Regions from separate parts of the Pseudomonas palleroniana genome, predicted to be linked through region 2. Evidence: riboswitches for the same ligand, from Rfam matches in the RefSeq annotation. Region 2 holds a riboswitch; each other region holds the start of a gene.

Region 1 (7,448 bases), 260 kb from region 2:
TCGCCGGGTTGGCGGCTATCGTGCCGTACATGGGGTTTGTGATCGGGATTGGTTCGGCGCTGGTGGCAGGGCTGTTCCAGTTTGGCGGTGACTTGTACCCGATGCTGGGGATTGTCGCGGTGTTCATGGTGGGGCAGGCGTTGGAAGGCATGGTGTTGACGCCATTGCTGGTAGGCGACCGGATCGGCCTGCATCCGGTGGCGGTGATCTTTGCGATCCTGGCGGGCGGTGAACTGTTCGGCTTCACTGGCATCCTGCTGGCGCTGCCGGTGGCGGCGGTGATCATGGTGCTGGTGCGTCATGTGCACGATCTGTACAAGGATTCCGATGTGTACACGGGGGTCGAAGATCCTGAGCTGTAACCTCTGCATGACAAACCCGGCCTCGGCCGGGTTTGTTGTTTCTGGGAGGCAGGGTGTCAAACAATTTGCGCAAACAGCCCCAGGCTGACGCAAACCTTTGATTTTGCTTGTTGTCTGCTGCATTGTGCGCCTGGCGTCACGGGTATAAACTTTGCAAACTTTACACAGAGGCCACTCACGGTTCGTTTGGAGCCGTTCAGTCAGCATGAAACCGATTCAGCTGCCCCTAGGGGTGCGTCTGCGTGATGACGCCACCTTTATCAACTACTACCCAGGCGCCAATGCCGCTGCACTCGGCTATGTCGAGCGGCTCTGCGAAGCCGACGCCGGGTGGACTGAAAGCCTGATCTATCTGTGGGGCAAGCACGGTGTGGGGCGTACTCACCTGTTGCAGGCCGCGTGCTTGCGTTTCGAGCAGATGGGGGAGCCGGCGGTGTACCTGCCGTTGGCTGAGTTGATGGACCGTGGTATCGGGATCTTCGACCATCTTGAGCAGTACGAGTTGGTGTGTCTGGATGATCTGCAAGCGATCGCCGGCAAGGCGGACTGGGAAGAGGCGTTGTTTCACCTGTTCAACCGCTTGCGCGACAGTGGTCGGCGCTTGTTGATTGCCGCCTCTACATCGCCGCGTGAATTGCCGGTCAAGCTGGCCGACCTTAAATCACGCCTGACCCTGGCGCTGATTTTCCAGATGCGCCCCTTGTCCGACGAAGACAAGCTGCGGGCCTTGCAACTGCGTGCATCCCGTCGCGGCCTGCACCTCACCGACGAAGTCGGGCACTTCATCCTCACTCGTGGCACCCGCAGCATGAGCGCGTTGTTCGATTTGCTCGAACAGCTCGATCAAGCCTCTTTGCAAGCCCAGCGCAAGCTGACCATCCCCTTCCTCAAAGAAACCCTTGGCTGGTAGCCAGCCCAGTCATTTCGGTGCTTTCGGCATATTTCAGGCGCCAGAAAACCTGCGTCTTGGCCACTTTGGCCGCGCAAAAGGCAGGTATGGGGTGTTAAGGGCTTAGATGTCATGGTCAAAACAAGAAGTCACATAGAGCACGATTGAATTTGCAAATCGATGTGATAGAAGGCATAGTCTCGACTTCTTTACACATCAGCCACGGTCGTGCCCATGCTAAATCGCTTCGCACCCCTCGTGCCCCTCGCACTTGTTACCCTGTTGTTTGGTTGCGCCTCCCACCCTCAACAAGTGGCTGAGCAGCACAAAACCCAACAGCAGTCCCAGGCAAAATTCGTTGCTTCCCAGTCTTCGACTGTCTATGAAGAAGAAGTGGCAACCGAAAAGGAACTGGCCGACTTCGCCGGCAACAAGCCTTACCAGCTCCCAGTTCTGGCCGACAGCATTCTTGAACGCGGCATGTCCCTGATCGGTACCCGTTACCGTTTCGGCGGTACCTCTGAAGCCGGTTTCGATTGCAGCGGCTTCATCGGCTATCTGTTTCGTGAAGAAGCCGGCATGAACCTGCCACGCTCGACGCGCGAAATGATCAACGTGAATGCACCGTTGGTCGCACGCAACAACCTCAAGCCGGGTGATCTGCTTTTCTTTAGCACAGCGGGTCGTGGTCGTGTCAGCCACGCCGGTATCTACTTGGGCGATAACCAGTTTATTCACTCCAGCAGCCGTCGCAGCGGTGGTGTTCGCGTCGACAGCCTGGGTGACAGCTACTGGAGCAAAACCTTCATCGAAGCCAAGCGCGCACTCGCGATGGCCCCGACTACGGTTACCGCTAGCAAGTAAAGTTAAAGTGATACTTGAAGTTTGACGTGTAAGCGCTAGAATCCCTGGATATTGTTGGAATCCGTTCGCGCAAGCTTTGCTTGCGCGTTCTGGTTTTCAGCGTTCGGCAGCGAAAAGCCGCATCCAGACCAGGATTGTTCTGCCCATGTCGACCTCAGCCCGCCTCATTCTGCTTGTTTGTGCCGCGCTCCTCAGCGCCTGCGCAAGCCGCCCACCACCCGCTCCAGTGGCCGTCAAGCCCAAGCCGGTGTTCAATTACTCCACACAGAGTTTCTCGCCAGCTGCCGAAGACGTGCTCTTCCGTGCGCTGGGCCTGGTCGGCACGCCTTATCGTTGGGGCGGCAACACGCCAGATTCCGGGTTTGATTGCAGTGGCCTGATCGGTTTCGTCTACCGTGATGCGGCGGGCATCTCGTTGCCGCGTACCACCCGCGAATTGATCGTGATGCGTGCGCAGAATGTCAGTGAGGAAAACCTGCAAACCGGTGACTTGCTGTTTTTCGCCACGGGCGGCGGTTCGCAGGTCAGCCATGCCGGTATCTACGTGGGTGAGGGGCGTTTTGTACACGCCCCACAGACTGGCGGTACAGTGAAGCTGGATACGTTGGCCAAAGCGTATTGGCAAAATGCTTACTTGAGTGCCAAGCGCGTGCTGCCGGCAAACCTGGCTCGTAATCCATAAACACCGCCCAACGCTGCAACAAGCGGGTGCAATGCCCGCTTGCCGCTTTGGCTTGTCCGGCCAGCTTTAATTGACGCTCCACCCCCAACCCACTAACCTTCGCGGCTTGTTCCAGGTGCTCTGTGACCTAGGGGTCGACAGGGTGAAACAGGGAAGCCGGTGAGTGAGCGCGCTTGTACACAGTGCTGCCGCGATCCCGGCGCTGCCCCCGCAACGGTAAATGAGTCAAGACGCTGCCTTTTGCCACTGTATCGCCCCGCGATATGGGAAGGCGCAACGTCGGCTTGCTCTTTTGTAGAGCGCCACTCATGAGCCCGGAGACCGGCCTGAAACATCCAACAGCATCACGGTGGGCGATGCTTGGCTGTCTGTTTGGTCTTTTTTCTGCCCGCCGTTTTTGTTCAGCCCCAACGGAGAGCTGCCATGACTGATTCCCCTGACCGCGATGAACGCCACCTGGCGCGCATGTTGCGCAAAAAAGCCGTCATCGATGAGCGGATTGCCAACTCCCCCAACGAATGCGGATTGCTGCTGGTGCTGACCGGCAACGGCAAAGGCAAAAGCAGTTCGGCGTTCGGCATGCTCGCTCGCGCCATGGGCCACGGCATGCAATGCGGTGTGGTGCAGTTCATCAAGGGGCGTAACAGCACCGGCGAGGAATTGTTCTTCCGCCGCTTCCCCGAACAAGTGCGTTTTCATGTGATGGGCGAAGGCTTTACCTGGGAAACCCAGGACCGTCAGCGCGACATCGCCGCTGCCGAGGCTGCCTGGGCGGTTTCCCGCGCAATGCTGCAAGACCCGAGCATTGGCCTGGTGGTGCTGGATGAGTTGAACATTGCCCTCAAGCACGGCTACCTCGACCTGGATCAGGTACTGAGCGACCTGCAAGCCCGCCCGCCGATGCAGCACGTGGTCGTGACGGGGCGCGGTGCCAAGCCTGAACTGATCGAAATGGGCGACACCGTCACCGAAATGGGCATGCTCAAGCACGCGTTCCAGGCCGGTATCAAGGCACAGAAGGGCGTCGAACTTTGAACCAGCCCCGTCATTGCCCAGCCGTGTTGATTGCCGCACCGGCGTCCGGCCAGGGCAAAACCACCGTCACCGCCGCGCTCGCCCGTTTGCACCGCAACCTGGGGCGCAAGGTACGCGTGTTCAAGTGCGGGCCGGACTTTCTCGACCCGATGATCCACGAGCGTGCCAGCGGTGCGCCGGTCTATCAGTTGGACATGTGGATGGTCGGCGAGCAGGAAAGTCGTCGTCTACTGTGGGAAGCTGCGGGGGAGGCCGACCTGATCCTGATCGAAGGCGTGATGGGCCTGTTCGACGGCACCCCGTCCAGCGCCGACCTGGCCCGTCACTTCGGCGTGCCTGTCCTGGGCGTGATCGACGGCACCGCCATGGCTCAGACCTTTGGTGCCCTGGCCTTGGGCCTGGCGCGTTACCAGCCGGACTTGCCGTTCGCCGGCGTGCTGGCCAACCGCGTGGGAACCCTGCGCCATGCGCAACTGCTTGAAGGAAGTCTCACTGAGGGCCTGCGCTGGTACGGCGCACTCTCCCGGGAAACCGGGATCGAGTTGCCCAGCCGTCACCTGGGGCTGGTGCAAGCCAGCGAATTGAATGACCTGGATGTACGCCTGGATGCTGCCGCCCAGGCCCTGGGCAGCAGCTGCGAGGTGGCTCTGCCGCCGCCGGTGAGCTTTGCCGCCCCGGAGCTGATCGAGGCCGAACCGCTGCTCGCCGGCGTACGTATTGCCGTGGCGCGCGACGAAGCGTTCGCCTTCACCTATGGCGCCAGCCTTGACGTGCTGCGGGCGATGGGCGCCGAGCTACGCTTCTTTTCGCCGATTCACGATCGTGAATTGCCTGACGTCGACAGCCTCTACTTGCCCGGCGGTTACCCGGAGCTGCACCACCGCGCGCTGTCGGACAACACACCGATGCTCGACGCCATCCGCGCCCACCACGCTGCCGGCAAGCCTTTGCTCGCCGAATGCGGCGGGATGCTCTACCTGCTGGACTCGCTCACGGACGTTGAGGGCACCCGCGCCGAACTGGTCGGCCTGCTGCAGGGTGACGCAGTGATGCAAAAGAAACTCGCCGCCCTGGCCCTGCAAAGTGTCGACTTGCCGGAGGGGGTGCTGCGCGGCCACACCTATCACCATTCCCTGACCAGCACCCAGTGGCAGCCGATTGCCCGAGGCTTGAGCCCCAATGGTGGGCGCGGCGCCGAAGCGGTTTATCGTCAGGGGCGGATGACCGCTTCGTACGTACACTTCTACTTTCCGTCCAACCCCCAAGCCGTTGCCGCGCTGTTTGCGCCCGATGTCGAGGTCGCAACCACACCATGAGTGACAACGCTTTCCCCCAGGCCGATCGCGACGCGGTCTACCGCGTTATCGCCGAACGCCGCGACATGCGTCACTTCAACGGCGGCACGGTCGCCCCTGAGTTGTTGCACCGCTTGCTCCAGGCCGCGCACCAGGCGCCCAGTGTCGGGCTGATGCAACCTTGGCGGTTTATCCGCATCAGCGACCGCTCCCTGCGTGGGCAGATTCAACAACTGGTGGAGGACGAACGCGTGCGCACCGCCGAGGCCCTCGGTGAGCGCTCCGACGAATTCATGAAGCTCAAGGTCGAAGGCATCCACGACTGCGCCGAAGTCTTGGTGGCAGCGTTGATGGATGACCGCGAGCGGCATATTTTCGGGCGGCGCACCTTGCCGGAAATGGACATGGCGTCGCTGTCCTGCGCGATCCAGAACCTGTGGCTGGCGGCCCGCGTCGAAGGGTTGGGCATGGGCTGGGTCTCGCTGTTCGAGCCCCAGGCCCTGGCCGAACTGCTGGGCCTGCCGCCCGGCGCGAAACCCTTGGCGGTGCTGTGCCTGGGGCCGGTGACCGAGTTCTACCCGGCGCCGATGTTGCAGCTCGAAGGCTGGACCGAACCACGGCCGCTGAGTGACATGCTGTATGAAAATGTGTGGGGAGTGAGTCAATGAGTGTGGCCTTGCTGTGTGTCGCTGCGGTGGCGCTGGATGCGTTGCTGGGCGAGCCCAGGCGTTGGCATCCGCTGGTGGCGTTCGGCAATTTCGCCGGGCGCATCGAGCAGCGCTTCAATACCGGTGGCCGTGGCTGGCGCAGCCATGGCGTGACCGCGTGGTGTCTCGCAGTGGTGCCGCTGACCGTGCTGGCCACGGCGTTGTCCTGGGCTCCCTACATGGGTTGGGTGCTGGAGATTCTCGCGTTGTACTGTGCGCTGGGCATGCGCAGCCTTGGCGAGCACGTGATGCCGGTGGCTCAGGCGTTGCGCAGTGATGACCTGGAACAGGCGCGTACACGTGTGAGTTACCTGGTGAGCCGTCAGACCAGTGAGCTGGACTCCACCGCAGTCGCCCGCGCCGCCACCGAGTCGGTGCTGGAAAACGGCAGTGACGCGGTGTTCGCCGCGTTGTTCTGGTTCGTGGTGGCCGGTGTGCCGGGCGTGGTGCTCTACCGTTTGAGCAATACCCTGGATGCCATGTGGGGCTATCGCAACGAACGCTTCGAGCGCTTCGGCTGGGCGGCCGCAAAGATCGATGATGTACTCAACTATATTCCTGCACGCCTGGTGGCGTTGACTTACGCCGTGCTGGGCAAGACCCGCCTGGCGCTGAAATGCTGGCGCACCCAGGGCCGAACCTGGGACAGCCCCAATGCGGGGCCCGTGATGGCGGCCGGTGCGGGGGCATTGGGTGTCGAGCTGGGCGGCGCGGCGATTTATCACGGCGAGTTGCATCAGCGTCCACCGTTGGGCGAAGGCCCGGCGGCCGATGCCGATTCCATCGAGCGTGGCTGGCAACTGGTGCAGCGCGGCGTATGGTTATGGCTGCTGATTCTCTGCGCGGGGGCGCAATTCTATGCTTGAGCACGGTGGCCGGCTGCGTAAGGCAGCGATTCAGTACGGAATTGCCGAAGCCGATTGGCTCGACCTGTCCAGTGGCCTGGCGCCCTGGCCGTGGCCGATCCCGGAGATCCCGCTGCGGGCCTGGGCGCGGTTGCCGGAAACCGATGATGGCCTGGAAGCGGCGGCCAGTGAGTACTACGGCACCACGCATGTCCTGCCGGTGGCGGGTTCCCAGGCGGCGATCCAATTGCTGCCGCGCCTGCGTCGTACCGGTAAGGTCGGCGTGCTGTCGCCGTGTTATGCCGAGCACGCCGAAGCCTGGCGCCGCGCCGGGTATGTGGTGCGCGAGGTGCAGGAGCAGGAAGTCGACTTTTTCCTGGATGCCCTCGACGTGCTGGTGGTGGTCAATCCGAACAATCCCACCGGCCTGAGCCTGGCTCCGCAACGCCTGCTGGACTGGCATTCACGCCTGGCCCAGCGCGGCGGTTGGCTGGTGGTGGACGAAGCGTTCATGGACGTTACCCCGCAACTGAGCCTGGCGGGGCAGGCCGATCAGGTTGGCCTGATTGTGTTGCGCTCGTTCGGCAAGTTCTTTGGCCTGGCCGGTGTGCGCCTGGGCTTCGTACTGGCCGAACGCAAGTTGCTCAAGTTGTTGGCCGAGCAACTTGGCCCCTGGACGGTCAGCGGGCCGACACGCGTGCTGGGCCAGGTGTGCCTGCGTGACAGCGCCGGGCACGCGCGTCAGCGTCAACGGTGCATCGACGCCGGC
Region 2 (7,448 bases):
ACGCTGACCCCATTCCACTCATTCAGCAGGACGGTGCCATGAACCCGACGACCCACGCCCTCTCGATCAACCCGGCCAATGGCGAAACGGTCGGCAGCTATCCCTACGAAACCGAGCAGCAACTGGACGCAGCCCTCGAGCGCGCCACCCATGCCTTTCGTACCTGGCGCCGCCAGCCGGTCAGCCAGCGTGCCGAGTTGCTGCTGGCCCTGGCCGCCACCCTGCGCGAACAGGCCGAAACCATGGCGCAGATGATTACTCTGGAAATGGGCAAACCTATCGCCCAGGCCCGCGCTGAAATCGAAAAATGCGCCCAGCTCAGCGAATGGTATGCCGCCCACGGCCCGGCCATGCTCGCCCCGGAACCGACCCTCGTGGACAACGGCAGCGCCAGGATCGAATATCGCCCACTGGGCCCGATCTTCGCCGTGATGCCGTGGAATTTCCCGGTGTGGCAAGTACTGCGCGGCGCCGTGCCGACCTTGCTGGCCGGTAACACCTACGTGCTCAAACATGCGCCGAACGTCATGGGCAGCGCCTACCTGATCCAGCAAGCGCTGCAGAAAGCCGGCTTCGCCGACGGGCTTTTTGAAGTGGTCAACGTGACGAACGAGGGCGTTTCCAAGGCGATTGCCGACCCGCGCATCGCCGCCGTCACCCTCACCGGCAGCGTGCGTGCAGGTATTGCCATTGGCTCCCAGGCGGGTGCCGCGCTGAAAAAATGCGTGCTGGAACTGGGCGGCTCCGACCCGTTCATCGTACTCAACGACGCCGACCTCGACGCCGCCGTGCAGGCCGCCGTGATTGGCCGTTTCCAGAACAGCGGCCAAGTCTGCGCCGCCGCCAAGCGCCTGATCATCGAAGCAGGCGTCGTGGAAGCTTTCACCGCCAAATTCCTCGAAGCCAGCCGCAAACTGGTAATGGGTGACCCGACCTCGTCCCAGACCTACATCGGCCCGATGGCACGCTTTGACCTGCGCGACGAGTTGCACGGTCAAGTGCAGGCCACATTGGAAGAAGGTGCGACCCTGTTGCTGGGCGGCAATAAAGTCGCAGGTGCCGGCAACTACTACGAGCCGACCGTATTGGCGAACGTCACCGACCAGATGACCTCATTCAAGCAGGAGTTGTTTGGCCCTGTGGCCTCGATCATCACGGCCCGTGACGCCGAGCACGCGGTGGCCCTGGCCAACGACAGTGAATTCGGCCTGACTGCGAGCCTCTTCACCACCGATGCGGCAAAGGCCCGTGATATCGCCAACCAACTGGAAACCGGCGGCATCTTCGTCAACGCATTCAGCGTGTCTGACCCGCGAGTGGCGTTTGGTGGCGTGAAGAAAAGTGGTTTCGGGCGCGAGTTGTCGCACTTCGGCGTGCGGGAATTCTGCAATGCGCAGACCGTGTGGCTGGATCGCAAGTAAACCCGGCCAGTCCCCTTACGACACCTTACCTGTGGCGAGGGAGCTCGCTCCCGTGGGGCTGCGCAGCAGCCCTCAACAGCCTCAGCCACGCACATGCCGGCGCACGCACTGCACCAACCCATCCAGCGCCTGGGACTTCACCGGCGCCAGCACACAGACCGTGTGTTCGCGCTGGCCCTCGGTCACGGTCAGGGTGTAGTGCACCTGGCCCGGGTTACCGGGCGCGGGCGGGTTGTTTGGCGGCAACTCAAAGAAGTCTGAAGCCTTGATCAGTTGCCGCAATTCCTGCTGGTCTTGCTCAGGCAGTGTGTCCAGCTCCACCGTACGCGGCTTGGCCAGGCCCGGAAAAAACCCCGGCCCGCCGTTTTCCTTGATTGAGATGTGCATGGCTGCTCCTCACGTCAAACAGCAATACCGACCGCTTGCCAACCGTCCTTGACCGCCTTCTGTTCGTCCTTGTTCACGCCGTACAGGCGCCCCGCAACATCGTAAGTAATACGCGCAAAGCGCACAAACCCCGAATTAGGCCGCAGCCGCGCATCACGCAGCGCGTCATACCAGATGCGCCCTGCGCGCTCCCAGGCAAACCCACCCAACCTGGTCGCCACCTGGTAGAACGCATGGTTGGGAATACCGGAATTGATATGCACCCCACCATTGTCCTCGTAGGTCTGGACAAAATCATCCATGTGCCCCGGTTGCGGGTCCTTACCCAACAACTTGTCGTCAAAGGCGGTGCCGGGCGCTTTCATCGAGCGCAGTGCAGTGCCTTTGATCTTTTTGGTAAACAACCCTTTGCCGATCAACCAATCGGCATCTTCAGCCTTTTGTTTCAAGGCATATTGCTTGATCAGTGAGCCGAACACGTCCGACAACGACTCGTTCAACGCCCCGGACTGATTGAAATACATCAGCTTGGCCTCATCCTCCGTGACGCCATGGGCCAACTCATGGCCAATCACGTCGAGGGCCACGGTGAAGCGGTTGAACAACTCGCCGTCCCCATCCCCGAACACCATCTGGGTCGAGTTCCAGAACGCGTTGTTATAGTTCTGGCCAAAATGCACGGTCGCGTCCAGCGCCATGCCCGCGTCGTCGATGGAGTTGCGGTCGAAGACCTGTTCAAAAAAATCGAAGGTGGCGCCCAGGCCATCATAGGCTTCGTCCACCGCCGCATCACCGCTCACGGGCTGCCCTTCACCACGGATCAGTTTTCCTGGCAGGCTGTCGCTGCCCTCGGCGCTGTAGATCGAGCGCTGTTTCTCGGCGCCCATGGCCAAGGCCAAGCGGGCCGGCCCCTTGGCGGGCACCGCGACCATGCGCAGCGAGCGGAACGTGCTGTCCTTGGCGCGGGTACGTAACGCGACGTCCCGCTGCGCCTTGTCGCCGTTGCGCGCGATCTGGTCGAGCATATAGGGCGGGATCAGGCAAAAAACCGGGTTACGCAAAGGGTGATCACACATGAACTGGCTCCTTGTTGGCATGGGGTGAACGTCCGGGTAACCGTTTCAGGATAGCCCCCAGGGGTTAACGCGTGTCATCAATTGTCATTAACCTATGTTGCAGTCGTGTTTATCCAAGGAGGACTTACCGATGCCCGCACGTAAAGCCAAGATTGACCTGTCGTACCGCCCACGGCTCGCTGACCTGCGCCCGTTGATCACTGCGAGCCCCACGCTGCTGGAGGCACGGGCGGCGACGCCCCGCGTCACCTCGGCCAACGACCTGAAGGACCGGCACGGCTACGCAGAGGATTTCCTCGGCAGTTTCGTGGTGCCCTGGCCCACGGCTGAAGGGGCCTTGGCGGATGATGTACAGGTCTTGAAGGGGGGTGGTGAGCGCCTGGACTACACGCACTTCTCGATCACCATGTCGCGCTCGAAACGGCTCGCGCTGTATGTCGGCGTCAACATCGACGGCAACCAGCACGTGGAGATTATTCGCAGCAACGACAGCTGGGCCTATGACGGTCGCTTGCCTATCGAAGCACAGGTAGGCGACGCGCTTTATGCCAACAATGGCCTGGATCGCGGCCATCTGGTGCGCCGCCAAGATCCCAATTGGGGTGACGTGGCGCAGACCGCCAACCTCGACACCTTCCACTTCACCAACTGCTCGCCGCAGATGAGCGGGTTCAACCAGAAGACCTGGCTGGAACTCGAAGACTACATTCTGGACAACACGCAACGCTGGAAAGCCAGGGCCACGGTATTTACCGGCCCGGTGTACGCCGACGATGACCGCGTATACCGCGGCGTGCAAATCCCCAAGGCCTTCTGGAAAGTGGTCGCCTACCTCAACGACGACGGCAAACCGTCCGCCAGCGCCTACATGATCGACCAAACCCGCGAACTGGGGCAGCTCGACCTGGTGTTCGGCCAGCTCAGGACCTACCAGCGCAGCGTGATCCAGATAGAACGCCTGACCGGCATCCGCTTCGCCAACCTGGCCGACTACGACGGTTTCAGCAACGAAGAACGCGCCACCGGCACGCGAATCGAAGCGCTGATCCAGGGCCCTGAGGACATTCGTCTGTGAGCAGGCCCACCTTGGGCTATTTCACCTCGCTCTAATCAACTACCATACCGCGCCGGTTCCCAAACGGGACTAATAGGGAATCCGAAGCGCGGTCCACCCGCGTCAATCGGAACTGCCCCCGCAACTGTAGGTGCTGAGCCTGCTCCTGGATGCCACTGGACCTTGTCCGGGAAGGCCGGAGCCTGGCGACGACGCATCAGTCAGGAGACCTGCCGGCTCAAGCTCGATCACTAACCGGCGGGGTGTCCGGGAAGGACATCCTTGCCCTGCCCCATCGGCAGCGTTAATGGCTGTATTTCCACGACCGTACCTCCCCAGCTACTTGTACGGTTCAAACGGAGATTGCCCCATGCTGCCACGCTTTAGCGCATTGCTCACCGGTCTTGGCTTCTGTGCCCTGGCCCAAGCCGCCCCCAGCCAGTACCCATTGACCGTGGAAAACTGTGGCAACCCAGTCACCTTCCAACAGGCCCCTGCACGCAGCGTGACCATCGGCCAGGCCGCCACCGAAATGCTCTACACCCTGGGTGTGGCGGATAAAGTGGTCGGCACCTCGCTGTGGTTCAACGATGTGCTGCCCCGGTTCAAGGCGCAGAACGACCAGGTCGAGCGCCTGGCCAACAACGAGCCGAGTTTCGAAGCCGTGATCGCCAAGCGCCCGCAACTGGTGGCCGCCGAGCTGGAATGGGTGGTCGGCCCGCAAGGTGTGGTCGGCACCCGCGAGCAATTTGCTGAACTGAAGATTCCCACCTACGTGCTGCCCTCCGATTGCGAAGGCAAGGACAACCTGGTGGGTGCCGACGGGACGCGGCTGGAGCCTTTCCGTATCGACACCGTGTATAAAAGCATCCGCCAACTGGCCGAGATCTTCGACGTGCAGGCGCGCGGCCAACAAGTGAACGATGAGCTCAAGGCACGCCTGGCAAAATCCGTTGCCACCGCGCAAAGCAAAGGGCTCAAACAGGCCAGTGCATTGGTCTGGTTCTCCAGCGCCGAAATGGCCAGCGACCCCTACGTGGCCGGGCATAAGGGCGTTCCGCAATTCATGCTGGACACCCTGGGCCTGACCAATGTGGTGCAGTCCGATGAAGAGTGGCCTGCCGTCGGCTGGGAAACCCTGGCCAAGGCCAACCCGACCTTCCTGGTAATCGCCCGCATGGACCGCCGCCGCTACCCGGCCGACGACCATGAAAAGAAACTCGCGTTCCTGCGCACCGACCCGGTGACCCGCAACATGGATGCGGTGAAAAACAACCGCATCATCATTATTGACGCCCTGGCCCTACAGGCCAGCCTGCGCACGTTCGATGGCCTGGAACAACTGGCCGGTGCCATCGACGGCTACGACCTGCCGAAATGATCCGTCCCTTGCTCGCCCTCATCCTGCTACTGCTCGCGATCCTCGCGGGCGTGGCCATTGGTGAAACCGCCATCGAACCGCAGGTGGTGTTGCAGGTACTCGCCAACAAACTGTGGGCGGCCGGCTACGCACTGGACCCGATCGATGAAGGCGTGGTGTGGAACTACCGCCTGACCCGCACCCTGGTCGCCGCCGCCTGCGGTGCGGGGTTGGCGACGTGCGGAGTGATCTTGCAGTCATTGCTGCGTAACCCGCTGGCCGACCCATACCTGCTGGGCATCAGCGCCGGCGCCTCGACCGGCGCCGTGCTGGTGGCGCTGATCGGCGTGGGCGGCGGGTTGATTTCGCTGTCGGCCGGCGCCTTTGTCGGCGCCATGGCGGCGTTTGCCCTGGTGATTCTGCTGGCGCGCGCCAGCGGTTCGGCCAGCGGTACCGGGCAGATCATCCTCGCCGGCATTGCCGGCTCACAGCTGTTCAATGCCCTCACCGCCTTCCTGATCACCAAGTCGGCCAGTTCCGAACAGGCCCGGGGCATCCTGTTCTGGCTGCTGGGCAACCTCAGCGGCGTACGCTGGCCCTCGGTAGGGCTGGCGGTGCCGGTGGCGGTCCTGGGCCTGGCGGTGTGCCTGTGGCATCGCCGTGCGCTGGATGCGTTTACCTTCGGCACCGACTCGGCGGCGTCCCTCGGCATCCCGGTACGGCGTGTGCAGTTCCTGTTGGTGGGCTGTGCGGCACTGGTGACGGCGGTGATGGTGTCGATTGTCGGCTCCATCGGTTTTGTGGGGCTGGTGATTCCCCATGCGGTGCGCCTGCTGCTCGGCACCGGGCATTCGCGTCTGCTGCCGGCCAGTGCGCTGGGAGGCGCGCTGTTTCTGATCGCCGCCGATGTGCTGTCGCGGACCTTGATCAAGGGCCAGGTGATTCCTGTCGGCGTGGTCACCGCGCTGGTCGGCGCGCCTGTGTTTGCGCTGATCCTGATCGGTCGGAGGAACGCGCGATGAGTGTGCTGAGCTGCAACGGCCTGGGCTTCAAGGTGCGTGATGCCGAGTTGCTGCGCGATATCCATCTGGATGTTCAACGGGGCGAAACCCTGGGCATCGTCGGGCCGAACGGTTCGGGCAAATCCACCTTGCTCAAACTGCTTGCCGGTTTGCGCACGCCGGCCAGCGGCGAAGTACGCTTGGGCGGCCAACGCCTGAATGAACTGTCACGCCGTGCCATCGCCCAACAGCTGGCGGTGGTGGAGCAACAGGCCGACACCGACGACGCGATCCGCGTGTTCGACGCCGTGGCCCTGGGCCGTACGCCGTGGCTGTCGGCGTTGAGCCCATGGTCCAGCGAAGACCACGCCATCGTCACCCAAGCCTTGCATGACGTCGACGCCACGCACCTCAGCCAGCGTGCCTGGCGCAGCCTCTCGGGCGGTGAACGCCAGCGCGTGCACATCGCCCGCGCCCTGGCGCAACGGCCGCAGATCCTGTTGCTGGACGAGCCCACCAACCACCTGGATATCCAGCATCAACTGGCGATCCTCAAAGGCGTGCAGGCGCTGCCCGTGACCACCTTGATTGCATTGCATGATCTTAATCAGGCACTGACCTGTGATCGCCTGGCCGTGCTGGATCACGGCCGATTGGTGGCGTTGGGCAAACCACTGCAGGTGCTGACGCCGCAACGGTTACAGCAGACCTTCGGGGTGCAGGCGCATTACCTGACAGACCCGTTCGATGGCGCGCAGATACTGCGGTTGCGCCCCAGTTGATGGCCCATTCGGTTGGCTATCCATTGGCGAGCGTAGCCGAGCACATCCCGCGCCATATCCACGGGAAAATGGATAAACCCATGCGCCGCCTCCGGCAGCAGATACGCCTCAGCGCCAGGCCATCGCTCGGCGATCAATAAGGTGTCATCTTTGAGCGGGTCCAACTCGCCGACAAACATCAACGCCGGCGGCAACCCTGCGAAATCGCCATATAACGGCGACCATCGCGGCTGGCGGCGCTCATCATCAGTCAACCCCGGCGTCAGCATACGCAGCGCTGCAACCATCCCCGGCCCGTCCAGCAACAAGGTCTGCGGCCCCGCCGTGCGCACGCTCGGCGTACCGGTCAAATCATAAACGCCGTAAT
Region 3 (7,448 bases), 1.5 Mb from region 2:
ACCTGATAGCCCCGCGCAGGCTGGATCCCGACAAAGGTCAGGCCCAGGCGCAGGCCGGCGATCATCAGGCGGCCATCGCGACACATCGGGTCGTTATGAGGTGGCCCCCAACGTTCCAGCACGGCCTGACGGTTGGCTTCGGGCAAGCGGTCGAACATCGCCTGGTAATCGTCCAGGCCCAGGCTCTGGTGGCAAGGGCGCAGGTCGAGGCTGTCCAGATCGTTGGTGACGCCGCCCAGCAATTGGTGGATCAGCGCGGTGCCGCTGTCCGGCAACGCGTGCGGCAGCGGGTAGCCTTGCGCTTGCAGCGCACGCAGGATATTCAGCGCCGCCGCCGGGGTGTCCAGGCCCACACCGTTGCCAATGCGCCCGTCACGGGTCGGGTAGTTGGCGAGCACCAGCGCAATACGTTTCTGTGCATTCGGCAGCCGCGCCAGCTCAACCCAATGGCGTGCCAGTTCGGCGACAAAGTCCATGCGCTCGGGGGCTGCGCGGTAGCACACCACGTCCGACTGGCTGCGCTCACTGCGCCACGCCAGGTCCTTGAAACTGATCGGCCGGCTGATGATGCGCCCGTCCAGTTCCGGCAAGGCAATGTGCATCGCCAGGTCGCGTGGGCCGAGCCCCTGTTCGCTGGCCTCCCAGCCGGGCTGGTTGTCCTGCGCGCAGATCGCCTGGATCACCGGGATATTGCGGCGAAACGGGTACAAATGCGGGGCTTCGGGGCTGGACTGGGCAAAGCCGGTGGTGTTCAGGATCACCGCTGCGCTGACCTCGTCCAGCCAGTCTTCGACCGCCGCCAGGCAGCCGGGCTCTTTCAGGCTGGCCACCGCCATCGGCAACGGATTAAGCCCCGCCGCCTGCAGGCGCTGGCAGAACACGTCGATAAAACCGGTATTGGCCGCCTGCAAATGGGAGCGGTAAAACAGCACCGCCGCCACCGGCAACTCAGGGTTCCACTGCCGCTGCCAGTCATTGAGGCGGGCGTTGCCGTGCTGAGGATGATAAATCGCCGTGCGCGGCAACAGCTGCGGCTCGGCCCAGGCGTAATCGCGGCCCAGATAGGCGCTGGCCAGGCAGTGATAGAAATCCAGGGCATTGCCCAAGCCGCCCTGGCGCAGGAAGTGCCAGAGGCGGTCGCGTTCTTCCACGCCGACGGTGCTCAAACCACTGAGTTCCGGGTCCGGGCGATCATCGCCGGGTACCAGGATCAGCTGCACACCACGCTCGGCCAACTCCACTAACCGCTCAATGCCGTAGCGCCAATAACCAATGCCGCCGTGCAACGAAATCAGGATGACCTTGGCGTGGCGCAGCACCTCATCGACATACAGGTCGACCGAGGCGTGATTCTGCACCTGCATCGGGTTGGCCAGGCGCAAGCTGGGATAATCGTCGGGTAACTGCTGCGCCGCTTCGGCCAACAGCGCCAGGCTGGAATCGCCGCTGCACAGGATCACCAGTTCGGCGGGGGTTTGTCCAAGGTCGGCGATATTGTCGTCCGAGACGAAACCACCGGGCTGGGTCCTGAGCAGGTGCATGGGTCAGACGCTGAGGGCGGCGCGCAGTTGCGCTTCGAGGCCCGCCGCATCCAGCTCCTGGCCGATCAGTACCAAGCGCGTGGTCCGCGCTTCATCGGCGCCCCAGGCACGGTCGAAGTGTTTGTCAAAGCGTGTGCCTACGCCCTGGATCAGCAGGCGCATCGGTTTGTTCGCAATCGCGGCGAAGCCTTTGACGCGCAGGATGCCGTGTTGCACCACCAACTGAGTCAGGGCGTCGAGCAGCAGCGCTTCGTCGGTTTGCGGCAGGTCGATGGAGATGGAGTCGAAGGCGTCGTGATCGTGGTCGTGTTCCTCTTCGCCGTCGTGGTGGTGATCGTGATGGCTATGCCGACCGTCAATATGTTCTTCGGAGCCGGCACCCAGGCCGATCAGCACGTCGAGCGGCAAGCGGCCGCTGCTGGCTTCGATGATCTTCACCGCCGGCGGCAACTCCTCGGCCACTTCCAGGCGCACGCGGGCCAGGTCTTCGGGGTTGATCAGGTCGGTCTTGTTGAGGATCACCAGGTCGGCGCTGGCCAGTTGATCGGCGAACAGCTCGTGCAGCGGCGATTCGTGATCCAGGTTCGGGTCCAGTTTGCGCTGGGCGTCCACTTGGTCCGGGAAGGCGGCGAAGGTACCGGCGGCCACGGCGGGGCTGTCGACCACGGTGATCACCGCGTCAACCGTGCAGGCGTTGCGGATTTCCGGCCACTGGAAGGCTTGCACCAACGGCTTGGGCAGGGCCAGGCCGGAGGTTTCGATCAGGATATGGTCGAGGTCGCCGCGCCGCGCCACCAATTCGCGCATCACCGGGAAGAACTCCTCTTGCACGGTGCAGCACAGGCAGCCGTTGGCCAGTTCGTAGACGCGGCCATTGGCTTCTTCCTCGGTGCAACCGATGGAGCACTGCTTGAGGATTTCACCGTCGATCCCCAGTTCACCGAACTCGTTGACGATCACCGCGATACGACGGCCCTGGGCGTTGTCGAGCATATGCCGCAGCAAGGTGGTTTTGCCCGAGCCGAGAAAGCCGGTAACGATGGTGACGGGGAGTTTGGCCAGTGTTTTCATCGGATGCCCTTTTGGGGCGGGCAGACGGGACGACAGGCCCTGCGGCGGCGCGCAGCAGCGGATTTCGTCACCGGATCACCCCGCCCGGTTGAATTGGAAAATCGGTTGCGAGGCAGGTCTCCTGGCTTGGGGCTTGCGGGTCTTGCGACCGGCGCTGGCTGCGCCTTCCCGCGTTATCGGCAGTGGCGTGGCAGTCAGTTGAACCCTTCACAGTTGCGGGGGCAGCCGCGGCTTGACCGCGTTCCCTTCTTAGCTTCGACCTGGGCCGAAGAACCTCGAAGGTGCAAGGCTACAGGGGCACGACCAATTTGACTACCGTCGCCCTGCATGCTTTCCTACGTGTCTTGTTTCGGGTGCCCTGCAAAGGGTGAAACGGGAAACCGGTGAGCCATCTATGGCAAGTCCGGTGCTGCCCCCGCAACGGTAAGCGAGCGAAGTGTCACAGCCACTGTGCGAATGCATGGGAAGGCGATGCTTTCAGGCCTCTGTGCAGAGTGCCCCTCGCGAGCCCGGAGACCGGCCCGAAAAATCAGATAACAAACCCGCGGTGGGCGGGCGCTGTTCAGAACGCTGCGGGCCTGGCTCGCGGGGTTTGCATGCGCTCGTGTCACCCTGAAACCGAAGAAAAGGGACGCGCCATGTCGATCATCAGCAGCACTTCGCCCGCCACCAGTGGCACTTCTACCTTGAGCCAACGCCTGACGGCCGCCATCGGTGCGTCGATCCTGGGCGCGTGCCTGGTTTACTTCGCCGGTTTCTCGCATATCGAGGCGGTGCATAACGCCGCGCATGATACCCGCCACAGCGCCGCGTTCCCGTGCCACTGAGACCTGTCGACATGATCAAGCGTATTGCGCAAACCGCAGGTTTCACCGGCTTGCTGGCCGCCTTGCTGCTGACCTTGCTGCAAAGTTTCTGGGTCGCCCCGCTGATTCTGCAGGCGGAGACCTTTGAAAAGGCCCCGGCGACGGCCGAAGTCGCCCATGAACATGCCGCAGGCGCCGCCGCCCACACCCACGATGCCGAGGCCTGGGAGCCTGAAGACGGTTGGCAGCGTGTGCTGTCTACCACCGGGGGCAACCTGGTGGTCTCCGTCGGTTTCGCGCTGATGCTGGCCGGTCTCTACACCTTGCGCGCGCCCACCCGTACCGCGCAGGGCCTGCTGTGGGGCCTGGCCGGTTACGCGACGTTCGTACTGGCCCCGACCCTGGGCTTGCCACCCGAGTTGCCGGGCACCGCCGCGGCGGACCTGGCCCAGCGCCAGATCTGGTGGATCGGCACGGCCGCCTCCACCGCCGCCGGTATCGCGCTGCTGGTATTTGGCCGCAGTTGGCTGCTTAAAGTGTTGGGCGTGGCGATCCTCGCCGTGCCCCATATCATCGGTGCGCCGCAACCGGCAGTGCATTCGATGCTGGCCCCGGAGGCCCTGGAAGCGCAGTTCAAGATTGCCTCGCAATTGACTAACGTGCTGTTCTGGCTGGCCCTGGGCTTGATCAGCGCCTGGTTGTTCCGGCGCAATCGCGACGGCCACTACTCGGCATGACCTTGGTGGTCGGCCTGGGTTGCCAGCGGGGCTGTGAGGTTCACGCCCTGCTGGCGCTGTTTGACGCCGCCCTGGCCGAGGGCGGTATCGAGCGCCAGCAGGTCACGGCACTGGCGAGTATCGATCACAAACAGCATGAACCGGGATTGCTCGCACTGGCCGAACAGTTGGGGTTGCCCTTACGCTGTTTCAGTGCGCAACACCTGGCGACGTTTGAACACCGTCTGAGCCATAAATCCGCGATTGCCTTTGCCCATACCGGCTGTTACGGCGTTGCCGAAAGCGCCGCCCTGGCCTTGGCCGAGCAGCTCGCCAACGCCCCTGCCCGCTTGTTGATCAGCCGCCGAAAATCCCCCCAGGCCACCTTTGCATTGGCGTGCGCCGGCTGAAATCCCGATAATTGCCCTCCTCGATCATGAACAATCTTCATGCTCGCCCGTTTTTCAACAGGAACTCCCCATGACCGTCTACTTCATCGGCGCAGGCCCCGGCGACCCGGAACTGATCACCGTCAAAGGCCAGCGGCTGATCCGCAGCTGCCCGGTGATTATCTATGCGGGCTCGCTGGTGCCGGCGGCGGTATTGGAAGGTCATCAGGCGCAAACGCTGGTCAACAGCGCCGAATTGCACCTGGAGCAGATCATCGAGCTGATCAAGACCGCCCACGCCAACGGCCAGGATGTGGCGCGGGTCCACTCGGGCGACCCCAGCCTGTATGGGGCGATTGGCGAGCAGATCCGGCACTTGCGCGAGCTGGGCATTCCCTTCCAGATCATTCCCGGGGTGACCGCCGTGGCGGCGTGTGCGGCACTGCTGGAAACCGAGCTGACCCTGCCGGATATCGCCCAAAGCGTGATCCTGACCCGCTACGCAGATAAAACCAGCATGCCGGCCGGGGAAGACTTCGACAGCCTGGCCCGCCATGGCACCACCCTGGCGATTCACCTGGGGGTCAATCATCTAGAGAAGATTGTCGCCCAATTGCTGCCGCACTATGGCGCGGATTGCCCGATTGCCGTGGTGCACCGGGCCACCTGGCCGGATCAGGATTGGGTGGTGGGTACGTTAGCGGACATCGCCGAGCAGGTTGCGCTCAAGGGCTTCCGGCGTACGGCGCTGATTGTGGTGGGCCGGGTGTTGGCCAATGACGGTTTCAGCGAGTCTTCGCTGTATCGTGCAGGTCACGCCCACCTTTATCGCCCCTGAATGCACGGCGGACCAAAATGTGGGAGCGGGCTTGCTCGCGAATGCGCAATGTCAGTCAGCGCTTTGGTGACTGATACACCGCAATCGCGAGCAAGCCCGCTCCCACAGTTGATCTGATTTGTTAGATAGTTCTCGTAATCATCTGAATTTCAAGCATAAAAAACGGCGCTCACGGGGCGCCGTTTTTTTGTTCGCAGTGAACACCTTACTCAGTAGTAGGCGTTTTCTTTCTGCGTGTGGTCGGTCACATCGCGTACACCTTTAAGCTCCGGGATACGTTCGAGCAGCGTGCGCTCGATCCCTTCACGCAAGGTCACGTCCGCCTGGCCGCAGCCCTGGCAGCCGCCGCCGAACTTGAGCACAGCGATACCATCATCCACCACGTCGATCAGGCTCACCTGGCCGCCGTGGCTGGCCAGCCCCGGGTTGATCTCGGTTTGCAGGTAGTAGTTGATACGCTCGTTGACCGGGCTGTCGGCGTTGATGTTCGGCACCTTGGCGTTGGGTGCCTTGATGGTCAACTGGCCACCCATGCGGTCGGTGGCGTAGTCGACCACGGCGTCGTCCAGGAAGGCTTCGCTGAAGGCATCGATGTACGCGGTGAAGCTTTTCAGCCCCAGGGCGGTGTCTTCCGGCTTCTCTTCGCCAGGCTTGCAGTAGGCGATGCAAGTTTCGGCGTACTGGGTGCCGGGCTGGGTGATAAAGACGCGGATGCCGATACCCGGGGTGTTCTGCTTGGACAGCAGGTCAGCCAGGTAATCGTGGGCGGCGTCGGTAATGGTTATGGCAGTCATGGAAACTCCTCACAGGCTTGCCGCCAGTTTACGCCAATCATCGAGGCGGTACAAAGTCCTAGTATTTTTGTCGGAAAAGTCACCAACATACCGGTAGGTATCTATATAGGTCCCGGCCCGGCAGCGCCTGCCTAACATCGGGTTTTACCGACTCGGCCGAGATCCGCCATGGACCCACTATCGTTATCGATTTTTTGCAGAAAACGCCCCGCCCAACTCGACACCCTGTACCACTTGATCGACGCAGTCACTCCGCTGGCCAGCTCCGCCTCCAGCGCAGCGGCTGCCAGCCTCTATTACCGCCCGCTCCCCGGTTCCGAGCTCGGCCGACAATGCCAGGCCGCGTTTACCACGCTGCAAAAGCTGGAGGCCGACGAGGACTTTGTCGAATACCTACACAACCGGCAACCCTCCCAGACGCCCTACACCGACACGCTGCTGGGCTCCCTCACCGCCCTCGTCAACACCCCCAGGCAGCCAAAACCTGCCATCCCGGAGGTTTTCACGCTGTGCAATCAACCCGTGGTACTGCGCGATATCCCCACCTACTGGACGATGGATGCCGAGGTGCTGTTGGCCATCCTCCATCGCGTTGGCGACGGGCTCAAGAGTGACGGCTCGGTACGCTTCGATCTTGCGCTCAAATATTACGGCCTGATCCCCCACAGCCCAGCCACTCCTGCGCAATGGAACAGGCTGCTCGACACGCTACGCGAATGCTGCGCGCTGCTCGCGCTGGGGCATGCCGATCACAATAACGACTTGGAGCCGCTGCTGGGCGACGCCGGCGATGCAATCATCGTCGGCGTGACGCGTGCGCTGGAAGAGGAACACGGCAAATCGCTGTTCAGCCACATCCTTCCCGATACGTTTTTTGCCCCGCAGCAAAAGCTGGCCCGCAGCCAGCCGACGGCACTGTTAAGCGAATACCTGCATCAGCCCCACAGCCTCGCGGTCGGCCGGCGGATCGTCAGCGCACTCGACTGGTTCGGCGCAGACCCCACTCAGGACTGTCCTCGGGCAGTGCTGGTCAAACTCGTCTGGCGCGCCCTATGGCTGAGCATCAAGCCCCAGGACACCGCCCAGTACGACAACGAACTCAACCGGTTGATCGCACCGTGCGCCAGCTACGCGCAAATCCGTGAGTCCCTGCTGCACGACTACCAACGTGAGTTGGGCGTCGACGCCCATGGCGCGGCGCTGGTACTGTGCGTCGCCAAGGCGCACATCGCCAGCGAGGTATGGGTCGACGACATTCCCGATGAGCTGTCCTACGGCACCACCAGTGCCTGG

The links. Region 2 has a riboswitch for cobalamin ahead of MJP36_RS11945 (ABC transporter substrate-binding protein). Riboswitches for the same ligand answer to the same signal wherever they lie in the genome.
Positions count from the first base shown of each region.
Region 1: linked by a shared signal. The riboswitch ahead of cobO (cob(I)yrinic acid a,c-diamide adenosyltransferase) and the one ahead of MJP36_RS11945 (ABC transporter substrate-binding protein) in region 2 are both predicted to bind cobalamin.
Region 3: linked by a shared signal. The riboswitch ahead of cobW (cobalamin biosynthesis protein CobW) and the one ahead of MJP36_RS11945 (ABC transporter substrate-binding protein) in region 2 are both predicted to bind cobalamin.

Region 1 is NZ_CP092411.1:2,341,598-2,349,045, forward strand. It holds gene MJP36_RS10745 (AI-2E family transporter) at 1-362, shown strand, start outside; gene hda (DnaA regulatory inactivator Hda) at 568-1,272, shown strand; gene MJP36_RS10755 (C40 family peptidase) at 1,486-2,115, shown strand; gene MJP36_RS10760 (C40 family peptidase) at 2,261-2,797, shown strand; cobalamin riboswitch at 2,894-3,141, shown strand; gene cobO (cob(I)yrinic acid a,c-diamide adenosyltransferase) at 3,221-3,832, shown strand; gene MJP36_RS10770 (cobyrinic acid a,c-diamide synthase CobB) at 3,829-5,148, shown strand; gene bluB (5,6-dimethylbenzimidazole synthase) at 5,145-5,795, shown strand; gene cbiB (adenosylcobinamide-phosphate synthase CbiB) at 5,792-6,700, shown strand; gene cobD (threonine-phosphate decarboxylase CobD) at 6,693-7,448, shown strand, end outside.
Region 2 is NZ_CP092411.1:2,600,302-2,607,749, reverse strand. It holds gene MJP36_RS11965 (aldehyde dehydrogenase family protein) at 39-1,421, shown strand; gene MJP36_RS11960 (protealysin inhibitor emfourin) at 1,503-1,808, opposite strand; gene MJP36_RS11955 (M4 family metallopeptidase) at 1,823-2,884, opposite strand; gene MJP36_RS11950 (DNA/RNA non-specific endonuclease) at 3,015-3,959, shown strand; cobalamin riboswitch at 3,996-4,190, shown strand; gene MJP36_RS11945 (ABC transporter substrate-binding protein) at 4,309-5,319, shown strand; gene MJP36_RS11940 (FecCD family ABC transporter permease) at 5,316-6,320, shown strand; gene MJP36_RS11935 (ABC transporter ATP-binding protein) at 6,317-7,081, shown strand; gene MJP36_RS11930 (alpha/beta hydrolase) at 7,027-7,448, opposite strand, start outside.
Region 3 is NZ_CP092411.1:4,100,277-4,107,724, forward strand. It holds gene cobN (cobaltochelatase subunit CobN) at 1-1,541, opposite strand, end outside; gene cobW (cobalamin biosynthesis protein CobW) at 1,545-2,612, opposite strand; cobalamin riboswitch at 2,707-2,905, opposite strand; cobalamin riboswitch at 2,947-3,151, shown strand; gene MJP36_RS18580 (CbtB domain-containing protein) at 3,251-3,439, shown strand; gene MJP36_RS18585 (CbtA family protein) at 3,451-4,155, shown strand; gene MJP36_RS18590 (cobalamin biosynthesis protein) at 4,152-4,544, shown strand; gene cobM (precorrin-4 C(11)-methyltransferase) at 4,615-5,361, shown strand; gene nfuA (Fe-S biogenesis protein NfuA) at 5,571-6,155, opposite strand; gene MJP36_RS18605 (SET domain-containing protein-lysine N-methyltransferase) at 6,324-7,448, shown strand, end outside.